One region of the Nocardia sp. BMG51109 genome, then DNA from elsewhere that is predicted to be linked to it. Evidence: riboswitches for the same ligand, from Rfam matches in the RefSeq annotation. Region 1 holds a riboswitch; each other region holds the start of a gene.

Evidence for each region. Region 1 has a riboswitch for cobalamin ahead of metE (5-methyltetrahydropteroyltriglutamate--homocysteine S-methyltransferase). Riboswitches for the same ligand answer to the same signal wherever they lie in the genome.
Region 2: another riboswitch for cobalamin. It lies ahead of D892_RS0131080 (iron ABC transporter permease); the one in region 1 lies ahead of metE (5-methyltetrahydropteroyltriglutamate--homocysteine S-methyltransferase).
Region 3: another riboswitch for cobalamin. It lies ahead of D892_RS0136435 (ABC transporter substrate-binding protein); the one in region 1 lies ahead of metE (5-methyltetrahydropteroyltriglutamate--homocysteine S-methyltransferase).
Region 4: another riboswitch for cobalamin. It lies ahead of D892_RS0108915 (CbtB-domain containing protein); the one in region 1 lies ahead of metE (5-methyltetrahydropteroyltriglutamate--homocysteine S-methyltransferase).

What each region holds. Positions count from the first base shown of each region.
Region 1 is NZ_JAFQ01000004.1:8,424,019-8,427,106, reverse strand. Features, by position in the region: gene metE (5-methyltetrahydropteroyltriglutamate--homocysteine S-methyltransferase) at 1-1,265, opposite strand, end outside; cobalamin riboswitch at 1,484-1,670, opposite strand; gene D892_RS0139410 (pyruvate carboxylase) at 1,889-3,088, shown strand, end outside.
Region 2 is NZ_JAFQ01000004.1:6,583,137-6,586,224, forward strand. Features, by position in the region: gene D892_RS0131075 (formylglycine-generating enzyme family protein) at 1-880, opposite strand, end outside; cobalamin riboswitch at 1,095-1,307, shown strand; gene D892_RS0131080 (iron ABC transporter permease) at 1,416-2,468, shown strand; gene D892_RS0131085 (ABC transporter ATP-binding protein) at 2,468-3,088, shown strand, end outside.
Region 3 is NZ_JAFQ01000004.1:7,742,573-7,745,660, forward strand. Features, by position in the region: gene D892_RS0136430 (maleylpyruvate isomerase N-terminal domain-containing protein) at 182-838, opposite strand; cobalamin riboswitch at 1,003-1,134, shown strand; gene D892_RS0136435 (ABC transporter substrate-binding protein) at 1,175-2,200, shown strand; gene D892_RS0136440 (iron ABC transporter permease) at 2,248-3,088, shown strand, end outside.
Region 4 is NZ_JAFQ01000004.1:1,680,516-1,683,603, reverse strand. Features, by position in the region: gene D892_RS0108930 (ABC transporter permease subunit) at 1-282, shown strand, start outside; gene D892_RS0108925 (OsmC family peroxiredoxin) at 520-963, shown strand; gene D892_RS0108920 (CbtA family protein) at 1,190-1,927, opposite strand; gene D892_RS0108915 (CbtB-domain containing protein) at 1,918-2,112, opposite strand; cobalamin riboswitch at 2,150-2,292, opposite strand; gene D892_RS0108910 (discoidin domain-containing protein) at 2,286-3,088, shown strand, end outside.

The DNA of each region.
Region 1 (3,088 bases):
CGTTCCGCGGCGGGGGAGCGGTGGGTGGCGTCCTCGCCCAGCGCGGCCAGCCGCGCCCGGACCGGCTCGTTGCGCAGGCGCGGGTCGGACCCGCGGCTCGCCGCGGCCTCGCGCGCCGTGCTCAGCTCCTCGGCGATGGCCCCGGTGCCCTTGTGCAGCGCGGTGTTCAGCACCCGCACCTCGTCGACCTTCTCCGCGCCGAATGCCAGCCACGACCGCAGCGCCGGATCCAGATCCGTTTCCGGCTCCAGCGAATACGGCACGTGCAGCAGCGAACTCGAACTCGACACCGCCAGCGCACCGGTGCTGCCCAGCAGCGTGCCCAGCGTCGACAGCGCGTGGTCGAGGTCGGTGCGCCAGACGTTGCGGCCGTCGACGACGCCCGCCACGACCAGCTTGTCCGCCAGGGCCGGGACGGCGGCCACGTCGTCCACGGTGGTGCCGGAAACGAAGTCCAGGGCGATGCCCTCCACCCCCATATCCGCCAGCGCGGGCAGCGCGGGCCCCGGACGGCCGAAGTAGGTCGCGACCAGGATCGCCGGGCGTCGCCCCGCCCCGGCCAGCTCGGCGTAGGCACGGCGCACCTGCGCCAGCTCGGCATCGGACAGGTCGGTGACCAGCACCGGCTCGTCGATCTGCACCCAGTCGGCGCCCGCGTTCGCCAGCCGGCCCAGCAGGTCGCGATAGTGCGGGAGCAGATCGTTCAGCCGGTCCAGCGGCGCGATGCCGCCGGTGTCGTCGGTGTCCTCCGCGCCCTTCGCCAGCTTCAGGAAGGTGAACGGCCCGATGATCACCGGCCGCGCCGGGACACCGAGCTGACGCGCCTCGTGCAGCTCGTCGAGCAGCTTGTCCGGATGCAGCGTGAAGGTGGTTCCGGGGCCGATCTCGGGAACCAGATAGTGGTAGTTGGTGTCGAACCACTTGGTCATCTCCAGCGGCTCGACGTTCTCGGTGCCGCGGGCCGCCGCGAAGTACCGATCCAGCGGGTCGGCGATCCCGGCCACCCGCGCGGGCAGCGCGCCGAACATGGCCGTGGTGTCGAGCATCTGGTCGTAATAGGAAAAGGTGCCGACCGGAACGGAGTCCAGTCCGGCCGCGGTCAACTCGGTCAGCTGCCGGGTGCGCAGCTCACGGCCGACGGCGCGCAGCTCGTCGGCGCCGAGACGACCGGCCCAGTAGCCCTCGGTCGCGCGTTTCAACTCGCGCCGCGGCCCGATCCGCGCCGTGCCGAGAACCGTTGCGGTGAAAGGGTTGTGAACAGTCACAGTCTCTCTCCAGTGCTGGAAGCCACTGGCCACTGCCCTCACCGAGCGGACGGAGCCCGAGTTGCCGAGCGAGCTGCGTAGCGGCCCGAGCGGTCGGCAGACGGTTGGTCCGTCCGCGCTGCGCCGCTGGGCGACATCTCGTTCGGTCGCACCGGAGTTCTCCGGTGTGTGCACTGGTGCCCGGTCGCCCGATCCACGAGGCGGTGGCCGCCGGATACGGCGTATCCGGCACAGTTGGCAGGTCTTCGGACTCGCAGGCGCTCCCCGTCGGGGTTTCCTACTGGCCGTCGCTTCCCAGGTTTCCCCAGTGCTCATGACGGCGGTCGTTCCTGCACACCGCTGCGGGACAGTCCCGGATTCCCACCGGGTTCCCTCTGGCCGGCCGCTAGGGACCGGTTTCGACGCTGCCACCCGGCGCTCGGGGCTCCAACTCGCGGGCGCAGCGAACCAGCTGCAGTACCGAGCATAAGTCACGCGGGCGGGTGAATATTCCTCGGGACGGCGGGCGACGAGGTTACCGGCGGGTTTCGCCTCTTCGCTGATCGGCCCGGTCGGGTTGTGAGGTTGGCTGCGAAGGCGCATTCGCCGTCCGGACCGCGCGACGAGGCAGGTACCTTAATCGAATGTTCTCGAAAGTGCTGGTCGCCAATCGCGGGGAAATCGCCATCCGGGCCTTCCGCGCCGCTTACGAACTCGGCATCGGCACCGTCGCGGTGTTCCCCTACGAGGACCGCAACTCGGTGCACCGGCTGAAGGCCGACGAGTCGTATCAGATCGGCGTGCCCGGTCACCCGGTGCGGACGTACCTGTCCATCGAAGAGATCCTCGAGGCCGCCAAGACGGCCGGCGCCGACGCGGTCTACCCCGGTTACGGGTTCCTGTCGGAGAACCCGGACCTGGCCGCGGCCTGCGAGCGCGAGGGCATCACGTTCATCGGTCCCTCGGCCGGGGTGCTGGAACTGACCGGTAACAAGGCGCGGGCGATCGCGGCCGCGCGGGAGGCCGGGCTGCCGGTGCTCGACTCCACGGCGCCGTCGGCCGACGTGGACGAGCTGCTGGCGGCCGCGGAGCCGATGCGGTTCCCGATCTTCGTCAAGGCCGTCGCGGGCGGCGGCGGGCGCGGCATGCGCCGGGTCGCCGACCGGTCGCAGCTGCGCGAGTCGGTGGAGGCCGCGATGCGGGAGGCCGAATCGGCCTTCGGCGATCCGACGGTGTTCTGCGAGCAGGCCGTGATCAACCCCCGCCACATCGAGGTGCAGATCCTCGCCGACGAGCACGGCGAGGTCATCCACCTGTACGAGCGGGACTGTTCGCTGCAGCGGCGGCACCAGAAGGTGATCGAGCTGGCGCCGGCGCCGAACCTGGATCCCGCACTGCGCGAACGCATCTGCGCCGACGCGGTGGCGTTCGCGCGGCAGATCGGCTACAGCTGCGCGGGCACCGTGGAATTCCTGCTCGACGAGCGCGGCCACCATGTGTTCATCGAGATGAACCCGCGAATCCAGGTGGAGCACACGGTGACCGAGGAGATCACCGACGTCGACCTGGTGGGCGCGCAGCTGCGGATCGCCGCCGGGGAGACCATGGCCGATCTCGGCCTGAGCCAGGACGCGATCGGCATCCGCGGCGCGGCGCTGCAATGCCGGATCACCACCGAGGATCCGGCCAACGGATTCCGGCCCGACACCGGCCGCATCACCGCCTACCGCAGCCCGGGCGGCGGCGGTATCCGGCTCGACGGCGGCGCGAATCTGGGCGCCGAGGTCGGCGCGCACTTCGACTCGATGCTGGTCAAGCTCACCTGTCGCGGGCGCGATTTCGGC
Region 2 (3,088 bases), 1.8 Mb from region 1:
ATCCGAGGTGGCAGGTGGCGGTGTCCTCGGACTGGCCCTGCCGGGCAGCGGGTCGATAGCGCAGGCAGTAGTTCGGCGCGCACAGATAGGACCCGCCCTTGATCACCCGCCGCGCATACCGCTCACCCGCCTCCGGCACCGGCGACTGCGCGCAGCTGTGCGGTGCGCAGCACGAACCCGTCCGCGAGCCGGCCCGGTGGGTACCGAAGTAGTCGGCGGTCCACTCCCACACATTGCCCGTCATGTCGAACAATCCGAATCCGTTGGGCGGGTAGGTCCCGACCTTGGTGGTGCCAGGATGGTCGCTTTGACCTCGCCCCGGCAGGAACTCCCAGGGAAATCGGCCTATCCAGGTGTTGGCCATCCGCCGCCCGCGAGGCGCGAATTCCTCACCCCAACTGAACGTCGCCTCGTCGAGGCCGCCGCGTGCGGCGAACTCCCACTGCGCCTCGGTGGGCAGCGACTTGCCTGCCCACGCCGCGTAGGCGGCCGCGTCCTGGTAGGCGACCTGAGTAACCGGGTGGTGATCGCGCCCGCTCAGGTCACTGCCCGGACCGTGCGGGTGGCGCCAGTGTGCGCCCGGCACATAGGCCCACCACCGCCGCCATTCGTTCAGCGGCACCGGGCCGCCGGTAGGGCGAAACACCAGGGCGCCAGGAACCAGGTCGGCGGCGCGGGCGCCGGGAAAATCCGTCGGATCGAGGTCGCGTTCGGCGACCGTCACATGGCCGGTCTCGCGCACGAACCGGCGAAACGCCGCGTTCGTCACCGGAAACGTATCGATCCAGAACGGCTCCACCGCGGCCGGACGCACAGGCCGCTCCTCGGGAAAGAAGTCCGCCGACCCCATCACGAAATCACCCCCGGCCACGCGAACCATGTTCTTGCGCGCCGTCACCACCGAACTGCCGCTCACGCTCGAACCTCCCCTGAATCCCGAGGTCAACCCGCTCCCACCATGTCCTTACCCGAGCTTAGGAGATGTTCGAGCGGACGTGGCTCACCCGATCCGGGTGAAATTCCCGTGTCGGGCCGGGCTCGGTCGGGTCGCGGGACGCTCACCGACACGCCCGTATCCGCGAGCGGCTCGACTGCTACTGTGACGGCGCGCTGGTTACCGCCTGTCCGTGACGGGCGGTTCGCAAGAGGGAATCCGGTGGGAATCCGGAGCTGCCCCGCAGCGGTATGTGGAAACGACCGCGGTCATCAGCACTGGGCCGGTAGCCCGGGAAGCGACCGCCAGTAGGCGACGCCGGTCGGCGTCCCGTCCACGAGCCCGAAGACCTGCCCGCGTGACCGAGCCGACGGCGCGGTCCCTTGTCGACTCCGAGGGAGCGGTTGACCAGAGATGAGCTGTACGGCGCGCGCCTGCGTGCGCGCACCCGAGATCGGGACGGCACGGTAGAGCCGGTCCGATGAGAACTGTCGATAGGCGGCGGCTGTCCGTCGCCGTGCTGGTCCCGGTCCTGATCGTGGCGCTGGCGGTGGTCTCCGTCCTCGCGCTGACGCTGGGCGCCGCACATATCCCCTGGCGCGACACCGTGTGGTTCCTGTGGGCCGAACTCACCGGAGGCACCGTGACGGCCGACGATGTGGCCGACTATCGGATCGTCGTCGACTCTCGGTTGCCCCGTGTGCTGTTGGCGGCGCTCGTCGGGGCCGGTCTCGGCGGGGTCGGCCTGTTGGTGCAGGCCATGGTGCGAAACGCGCTCGCCGACCCCTACGTCCTCGGAATCTCCTCGGGGGCATCGGTGGGCGCCACCGCGGTCGTGCTCTTCGGAGTCTTCGGCGCGCTCGGTATCTACGCGCTCTCGACCGCGGCCTTCGCCGGGGCGCTCGGTGCCACGCTGCTCGTGTACCTGATGGCGCGGTCGGCCGCCGGGCTGGTACCGCTGCGGCTGGTGCTCACCGGTACCGCCGTCGGCTACGGTTTCTCCGCGGCGACGACGGTGCTGGTGTTCCTCGCCCCGTACGGAGATGCCGCACGTTCGGTGATGTTCTGGCTGCTCGGCAGCTTGGCCGGGGCAACCTGGCACATGGTGCCCCTGATCGCCGCGGTGGCCGTCACCGGACTGACGGTCATCACCGTGTGCGCACGACACCTCGACGTACTGTCGATGGGAGACGAGGTCGGCGCCGCACTCGGGATGAACGCCTCCCGGTTCCGGCTGCTCCTGTTCATCGTCTCCGCCGCGATGACGGGATGTTTCGTCGCGGTATGCGGGGCCATCGGCTTTGTCGGCCTGGTGGTTCCACATATCGCCAGACTGCTGGTGGGCGCCGGCCACCGGCGGCTCACCGTCGTGACGCCGCTGCTCGGCGCGGTGTTCCTGGTGACCGCGGACCTGGTGGCGAGGACCCTCGTACCACCGCAGGAGCTACCCCTGGGCGCGATCACCGCCGCGGTGGGGGTCCCCGTGTTCGTGCTGCTGATGCGCCGCCGCGGGGCCCTGGTGGAGCACAGCTGATGCGGGTCGACTACGAGAATGTCACGGTCGAGTTCGACGGCGCGACGGTCGTCGACGCGGTGACCCTGGCTGCCGAGCCGGGACAGTTCATCGGCATCGTGGGCCCGAACGGCAGCGGCAAATCCACCCTGCTGCGCTGCCTCTACCGCGCACTGTCTCCGACGACGGGACGAGTCCTGGTCGACGAGACGGATATCTCGGCGATCAGCATGCGGGACAACGCCCGCCAAGTCGCGGCGCTCACGCAGGATATGACCACGCCGTTCGATTTCACCGCCGCCGAGGTCGTCGCCACCGGCCGACTACCGCATACCGCACTGCTGCGCGGCACGCACCGTCACGACCGGGAGATCTGTGCCGCGGCGATGGCGACGGCCGACATCGGTCATCTCGCATCGCGCGGCTTCCTGTCGCTGTCGGGCGGTGAGCGGCAACGGGTTCTGATCGCGCGGGCACTGGCCCAGCAGCCCCGCGTGCTGGTCCTGGACGAGCCGACCAATCACCTCGATGTCCATCACCAGTACAGCGTGCTGTCCGCGGCACGAGATCTGGGCATCACCGTGGTCGCGGCGCTGCACGACCTCAATCTGGCCGCCCAGCACTGCGACCGGATCTTCGTC
Region 3 (3,088 bases), 680 kb from region 1:
CCTCGCTGGTCCTGCCGACGAGGCTGTAGCGCGCCGATGCCACGGCGACGAAACCCGGGTTACCAGCAATCGAACGAACCAGGTTTTCTCCGGTAACTCGACCGGACAACTTGCCGGTGCCTACTTGCCGGACGCCTGATAGGTCGCGGGCGAACACCGGGCATACTCGGCGGCCCGGCAGTCAGCCCAGGATGAACGGGAGTTGCGCCGCCAGGTCGCCCAGTTCGGTCCGCTCCGCATCGGTCGGGGCCCGCCGGCCCGTGCCGATCAGCAGGGCGTCCTTGTCCGGCAGCGACTCCGGGAACGCCGTCCCGGCGATCTTCTCCAGTAGTCTGCGGGCCCGTGCCAGCCCTTCCTCGGGTGGTTCGGCCGCGTGCGGGAGATGCGCGATCAGGTCGAGGTGGTGCAGCGTCCACTCCAGGACGTAGGTGCGGAGGTAGTCGCCCGCCGTGAGGATCATGTCGCGGGTGCCGACCGACAGGTTCGGATCGGCGAGTTCGGCGGCGCGCCCGGCCGCAGAGCCGACATCGTCGAGGTGGAATTTCAGCAGGCTCGGCTCCCGGTACGCGGCGGCCAGCCGGACGGTCAGCGCGTCGAGCGGGTGGTCGCCCGTCGGCGGCGTATCGGTGACCTCCCAGTAGCTCACCTCGTCGCGGGTCGGCGCGGCGTACGCCGGTGTCACGAGCGTGATCAGCACGTCCTGCGCGTCGATGATCAAGTGGCACACCAGGTCCCGCACCAGCCAGCCCGTACATCCGGACGGGCGGGCGAAGTCCTCGTCGGGAAGGTCCGCAACCGCCGTGCGCAGGGCTGCCCAGGAACGAGAGAAAGCGTCCACAGCGGCAAGCGTATTGCCGGGCACCGACACGAGCACACCCGCGTCGCCCGCCGGGATATCCTGCCCGGCGGCCGATTCCATCGCGCGCGGGCGCGGTACGCCGATCGCCGCCGAACCCTGACGGCCGTCCCCGCCTGGCATGCGCGTGTTCCGGACATCGCAACGTCCGTTACCATCGTCGCGGTTGCTGTGCGACCGTGACGCGGTGAGGGAACCCGGTGCGAATCCGGGACTGGCGCGCAACGGTGACACCCTCGGGTGAAGTCCGATCGCTCCCCGCGTCGAGTGTGATTCCGGCCTCGCGTACAGGCCCCGATGCAAGGAGTCGACGCCTAGATGCGCTGTCCTGCCGCGGTTTTCGCCGCACTTCTCGTTCTGCTGACGACCGGTTGCTCGACCTCCGGTCCCGACCGGGCGGCGGCGCCCGGCGCGGGCGGCCACCCGATGACCCTCACCAACTGCGGACACCGGGTGACCGTCGACGCGCCGCCGCGGCGCGCGGTCGCGCTCAACCAGGGCTCGGCGGAGATCCTGTTGTCGCTCGGCCTCGCCGATCGCATGGCCGGCACCGCGACCTGGACCGATCCCGTGCGCGCGAATCTCGCCGAGGCCAACGCCCGGGTGCCGCGCCTGGCCGACAACAATCCGTCCTTCGAGGTCGTCCTCGACACCGAACCCGATTTCGTCTCCGCGTCGTTCGGCGGCACCCTCGGTCCCGGCGGGGTCGCCGAGCGCGACCGGTTCGAGCGGCTGGGCGTGCCGACCTACCTGTCGCCGACCGACTGCGACGGCATGGACGACAACAGCGTCAACGCCGACGGCAACCGCACCCGACCACTGACGATGGAGGCGATCTACCGGGAAGTCCGGGAGCTGGCGGCGGTGTTCGATGTCCGCGAGCGCGGCGAGCGGCTGGTGACCGAGCTGCGCACCCGCTACGAGGCGGCCGCCGGCCGGATCGCGGCGAGCCGGGCATCGCTGGCGTTCTGGTTCGCCGATACGAATACCCCCTACGTCGCGGGCTGCTGCGGTTCGTCGGGCATCATCACGCACGCCGTCGGCGCCCGAAACGTGTTCGAGGACACCACGAACGAGTGGCCGCAGGTGAGCTGGGAGACCGTGCTCGACCGCGATCCGGCCGCCCTGGTACTCGCCGACCTGAGCCGCCGCACGATCACCGGCGACGGCCTGGACAGCAAGATCTCCTTTCTCGAATCCGACCCCGTCACAGCGCGTCTGAGTGCCGTGCGCGACCGCCGCTACATCGTGGTGGGCGGCGCCGATCTGAATCCGTCGATCCGCACCGTCGACGGCGTCGAGAAGGTGTCGGCCGCGCTGGAGCAGTGGGGTTACGGAACGTGAGCCCGCGCACGGCCGTCGGTCGCGATCACGGGGCGACCCTGCGACCGGTGACGACGGTGCTGTGCGGGTTGCTCGTGCTGGGTCTCTCGATCGCGGTGACGGTCACCGTCGGCCCGGCCGAGCTGTCCGTCGGTGATGTGTACGCGGTGCTGTTCGACCGGCTGGGCGTCGGTGCCGCGGAGGTGTCGCCGATCCGCGCGGGCATCGTCTGGGAACTGCGCCTTCCGCGCGCCCTGCTGGCCGCGCTGTGCGGTGCCGGTCTGGGGATGTGCGGCGTGATCATGCAGTCGCTGCTGCGCAATCCGCTCGCCGACCCGTTCGTGCTGGGCATCTCCTCGGGCGCCTCCACCGGAGCGGTGGCGATCGCGGTGCTCGGCCTCGGCGGCGGCACAGTGTCGCTGTCCACCGGGGCGTTCGCCGGGGCGCTGGTGTCCTTCGGCGCCGTGCTCGGCCTGGCCGCGGCCGCGGGTGGCGGCACCGCCCGGGTGGTGCTGGCCGGTGTCGCGATCACCCAGCTGTTCTCCGCGCTGACCTCGGTCGTCGTCTTGTCCTCGGCCGATGCCGAACGCACCCGCGGCGTGCTGTTCTGGATGCTCGGCTCGCTGGCCGGGGCCGACTGGACCGATGTCGCGGCGGCCGCGGCGGTGTGCGCCGCCGGGTTCGCGCTGTGCCTGTGGCAGGCGCCGACCCTCGACGCGTTCACCTTCGGCGCCGCCACCGCGGCCACCCTCGGCATCGCGGTGGCCCGCGCCCGGCTGCTGCTCCTGGCCGTGACCGCGCTGATCACCGCGGTCCTGGTCAGCGCGGCCGGGGCGATCGGATTCGTCGGGCTCGTCCTGCCGCACGCCGCGCGCCTGCTCGCCGGGCCCCGGCACAGCCGGCTGCTGC
Region 4 (3,088 bases), 6.7 Mb from region 1:
CCGGCGCTCGCGGTCGGTCTGGGCCTGGTCTGGGTGCTGGTGGTGGAGAACCTGCTGCGCGGTGTGGGAGCGATCTTCTCCCCGGTCCGGGTCATCACCGACCATCTGCCCGGCACCGCCGCCGGCTCGCTGGCCGGTGCGATGCGCACGGCCGGGGGAGCGGCGACGCCCGGGGTTCTCGACATTCTGTCCCGCCCGGCATCGTTCGTGGTCCTGGCCGCCTATGTCGTGGCGTTCGTCGGTGGCACGGTGTGGCTGGTCCGCCGCCGCGACATGATCTGAGCGGCAACACTGTTCGGCAGCCGCCGGTGCCCGTGGCTCCGGCGGCTCCGGCCGTCCGGGTCGCTGTCGGCCGGGACAGGCCACGCCGTACGTGGCGCGCCCGGCGCCGGTCGTCCGGACGAGTGACCGTCCCCCCGATTTCTCCTAGCCGACTCCATGAAGAGGTACGGCAGTCCGCCACGAGCCGGTAGGTTCGACAGCGGACGGCAATGCGTTTCCGACTGTGAAAGGACAGTGATGCCAACACGTACCGCGCGCACCGCTTGGACCGGGGGTCTGCAGGACGGCTCGGGCCAGGTCGAACTGGCGAGTTCCGGCGTCGGCAAGTTCGATGTGTCGTTCCCGAAGCGGACCGCCGACACCGCCGAGGGCACCACCAGCCCGGAGGAACTGATCGCGGCTGCACATTCGTCGTGTTATGCCATGGCGCTGTCGGGGCAGATCGCCACCGCCGGCGGCACCGTGCAGAGCCTGGCCGTCGACGCCGATGTCACCCTGGGCCCGGATCCGGCGGGCGGTTTCCACATCAGCACCATCAAGCTGACCGTCCGCGGCAAGGTCGACGGCCTCGACGCCGCCGGTTTCCAGGCCGCGGCCGAGGGCGCCAAGGTCGGCTGCCCGATCAGCAAGGCCCTGGCGGGCGTCGGCACCATCGAACTGGATGCCGCGCTGGAGTCCTGACCGAGTAGGACCGGGCGTCGGCGCGGTACAGGGCGGCGACCGCGACGAGCACCGCCGCCACCCACATGCGCGGTGCGCAGCAGCGCCGACAGCCCGGCCACCTGAGTCTTCTCGAGTTCGCCCCGCCCCGTGGCGGCCAGCGCGGCCACGGGTCCGATGTTCCTGCCGTCAGGCTCGTCCGCGAGCAGGTCGGAGCCGCGCAAGTTCGACCGGAGAAGGCGCGAGCCTACGCGGAGACCTCGGCCTTCTTCCGGCCGGCGAATTCGGTGAGGGTCGCGAAGGCGAGCCCGAGCACGGCCCACAGCGTCGCCGACACGGCCAGTGACGACACCCGGAACTGCCACAGCAGCGTGGCCGGGAAGTCCCCCTTCACCTCGTTCACCCCGGGCAGCGCGATGTAGCCGATCGCCACCACGATCACGAAGACCGCCACCGCGGCGACGAGTCGCAGCGTGCCGGGTTGTGCCGAGAGCAGCCGATGGACGTACACCGCCGCGCCGACCGCCGCGAGTCCGAGCAGCACGGCCGCCAGCCACAGCCAGGTGCGCTGGTTGATCGTGTCCGGTTCGCCGACCGCGGGTGGGTTGGCCGGGTACTTGAAGAACGGCACCGCGGTGATCGCCAGCCAGCCGCACAGCCCCAGCGATACGGCCAGCTTCGGCCCGGGCAGGGCGGTGTGGCGGCGTGCGACGTTGGCGACGGCGGCGAAGATCGCGCCCAGCGCCAGGCCGCCCAGGCCGAGCGCCAGGAACTCGCCGAACCTCTGGCCGCCGCGGCTGACCAGCGGTTCCTCCGATTCGCCGTGGGAGTGGCCGGATTCGGCGCTCGACTCCTCGAGGGTGATCGCCGATTCGATCTTCGGCTCGCCGATCACGAATCCGACCGTTCCGGCGAGCAGCCCGGCGATCAGTCCGGCCAGCAGGCCGCGGAGCAGCAGGGTGGTGAACGATCCGGTCAGTGGCACGGCACGCCCAGCAGGTGCCGTCCGTCGTGCATCAGCTCGTGCAGGTACATCCCGCTGCGGGAGACCGCGCCCTGATCGAAGCCGACCAGGTACAGCGTGAGCAGTGCCAACAAGACGACGCCCACCGTCACGAGCACGGCGGCGAGGGAATCGGTTGCGCGGCTCGGGGTATGCGCAACGGCCATGGTGGTCCTCCTTCGGGGATGGTCGCGTCCCCGCGAGCCGATCTAGCAACGACGGTGCCGGTGTCTGGCTCTCCGGCGGATGCCGGATCACAGTGGCGCGACCGCCCCGGAATCACACCGGGTTACCGCGTCACCGTCGCTCTGGTCCTCTGAACTGTGACACCCTGAGTGACGTGGCGTCAACTGCCCGACCGGCATCCGGTCGCCGCTCACGATTGCCGATCGGCATCGGTGCGGCGATCGGGGCGGTGGTGGTGGTCGCCGCGATCGTGGTGGTGGTGCCGCGGGCGCCCGCCGCACCGCAGGGCTTTCCCTGTCCCGGCGACAGTGCATCGACGCAGCCCGGATGGGCGCCGGCGGCGACGTCGTTCGGCGCGGGCTACGACGCGCATCCGTTCGTCGGCAACGGCTATCTCGGACTGCGGATACCGCCCGCCGGTACGGGCTACGCGGAGACCGGGGAGAAGACCGGCTGGCCGCTGTATACGCCGCGCTACGACGGCGCGTTCGCGGCCGGTTTGTACGCGCGTGATCCGGCCGTCGCCGACGGACTGGCGACCGCCGCGGCGCTGCCGAACTGGTCGACTCTGCTGGTCGGGGTGGGCGACGAAACCTTCTCGCCCGCAACGCCGTCCGCTCAGGTGTCGAATTTCCGGCAGACGCAGTACCTGCGCTGCGGGCTGGTGCGGACCGAGCTGACCTGGACCACGCGCGACGGCCGCGCCACCGACCTGGTGTACGACGTGCTCACCGATCGCACCGATCAGCATGCCGCCGCGGTGCATCTGACCGCGACACCGCACTGGAGCGGCCGCCTGACGGTCATCGATCGGATCGACTTCGCCGGGGCGCGCCGCGTCGACCCGATCGCGGTGCCGAACCCGGACCCCGCCACGTACCTGGCCGAATTCCGAACCAGGACAACGAATGTGACCGGAGATGTGGCGTCGGTTCTGGATGCCGGGAGCCCGGCTCG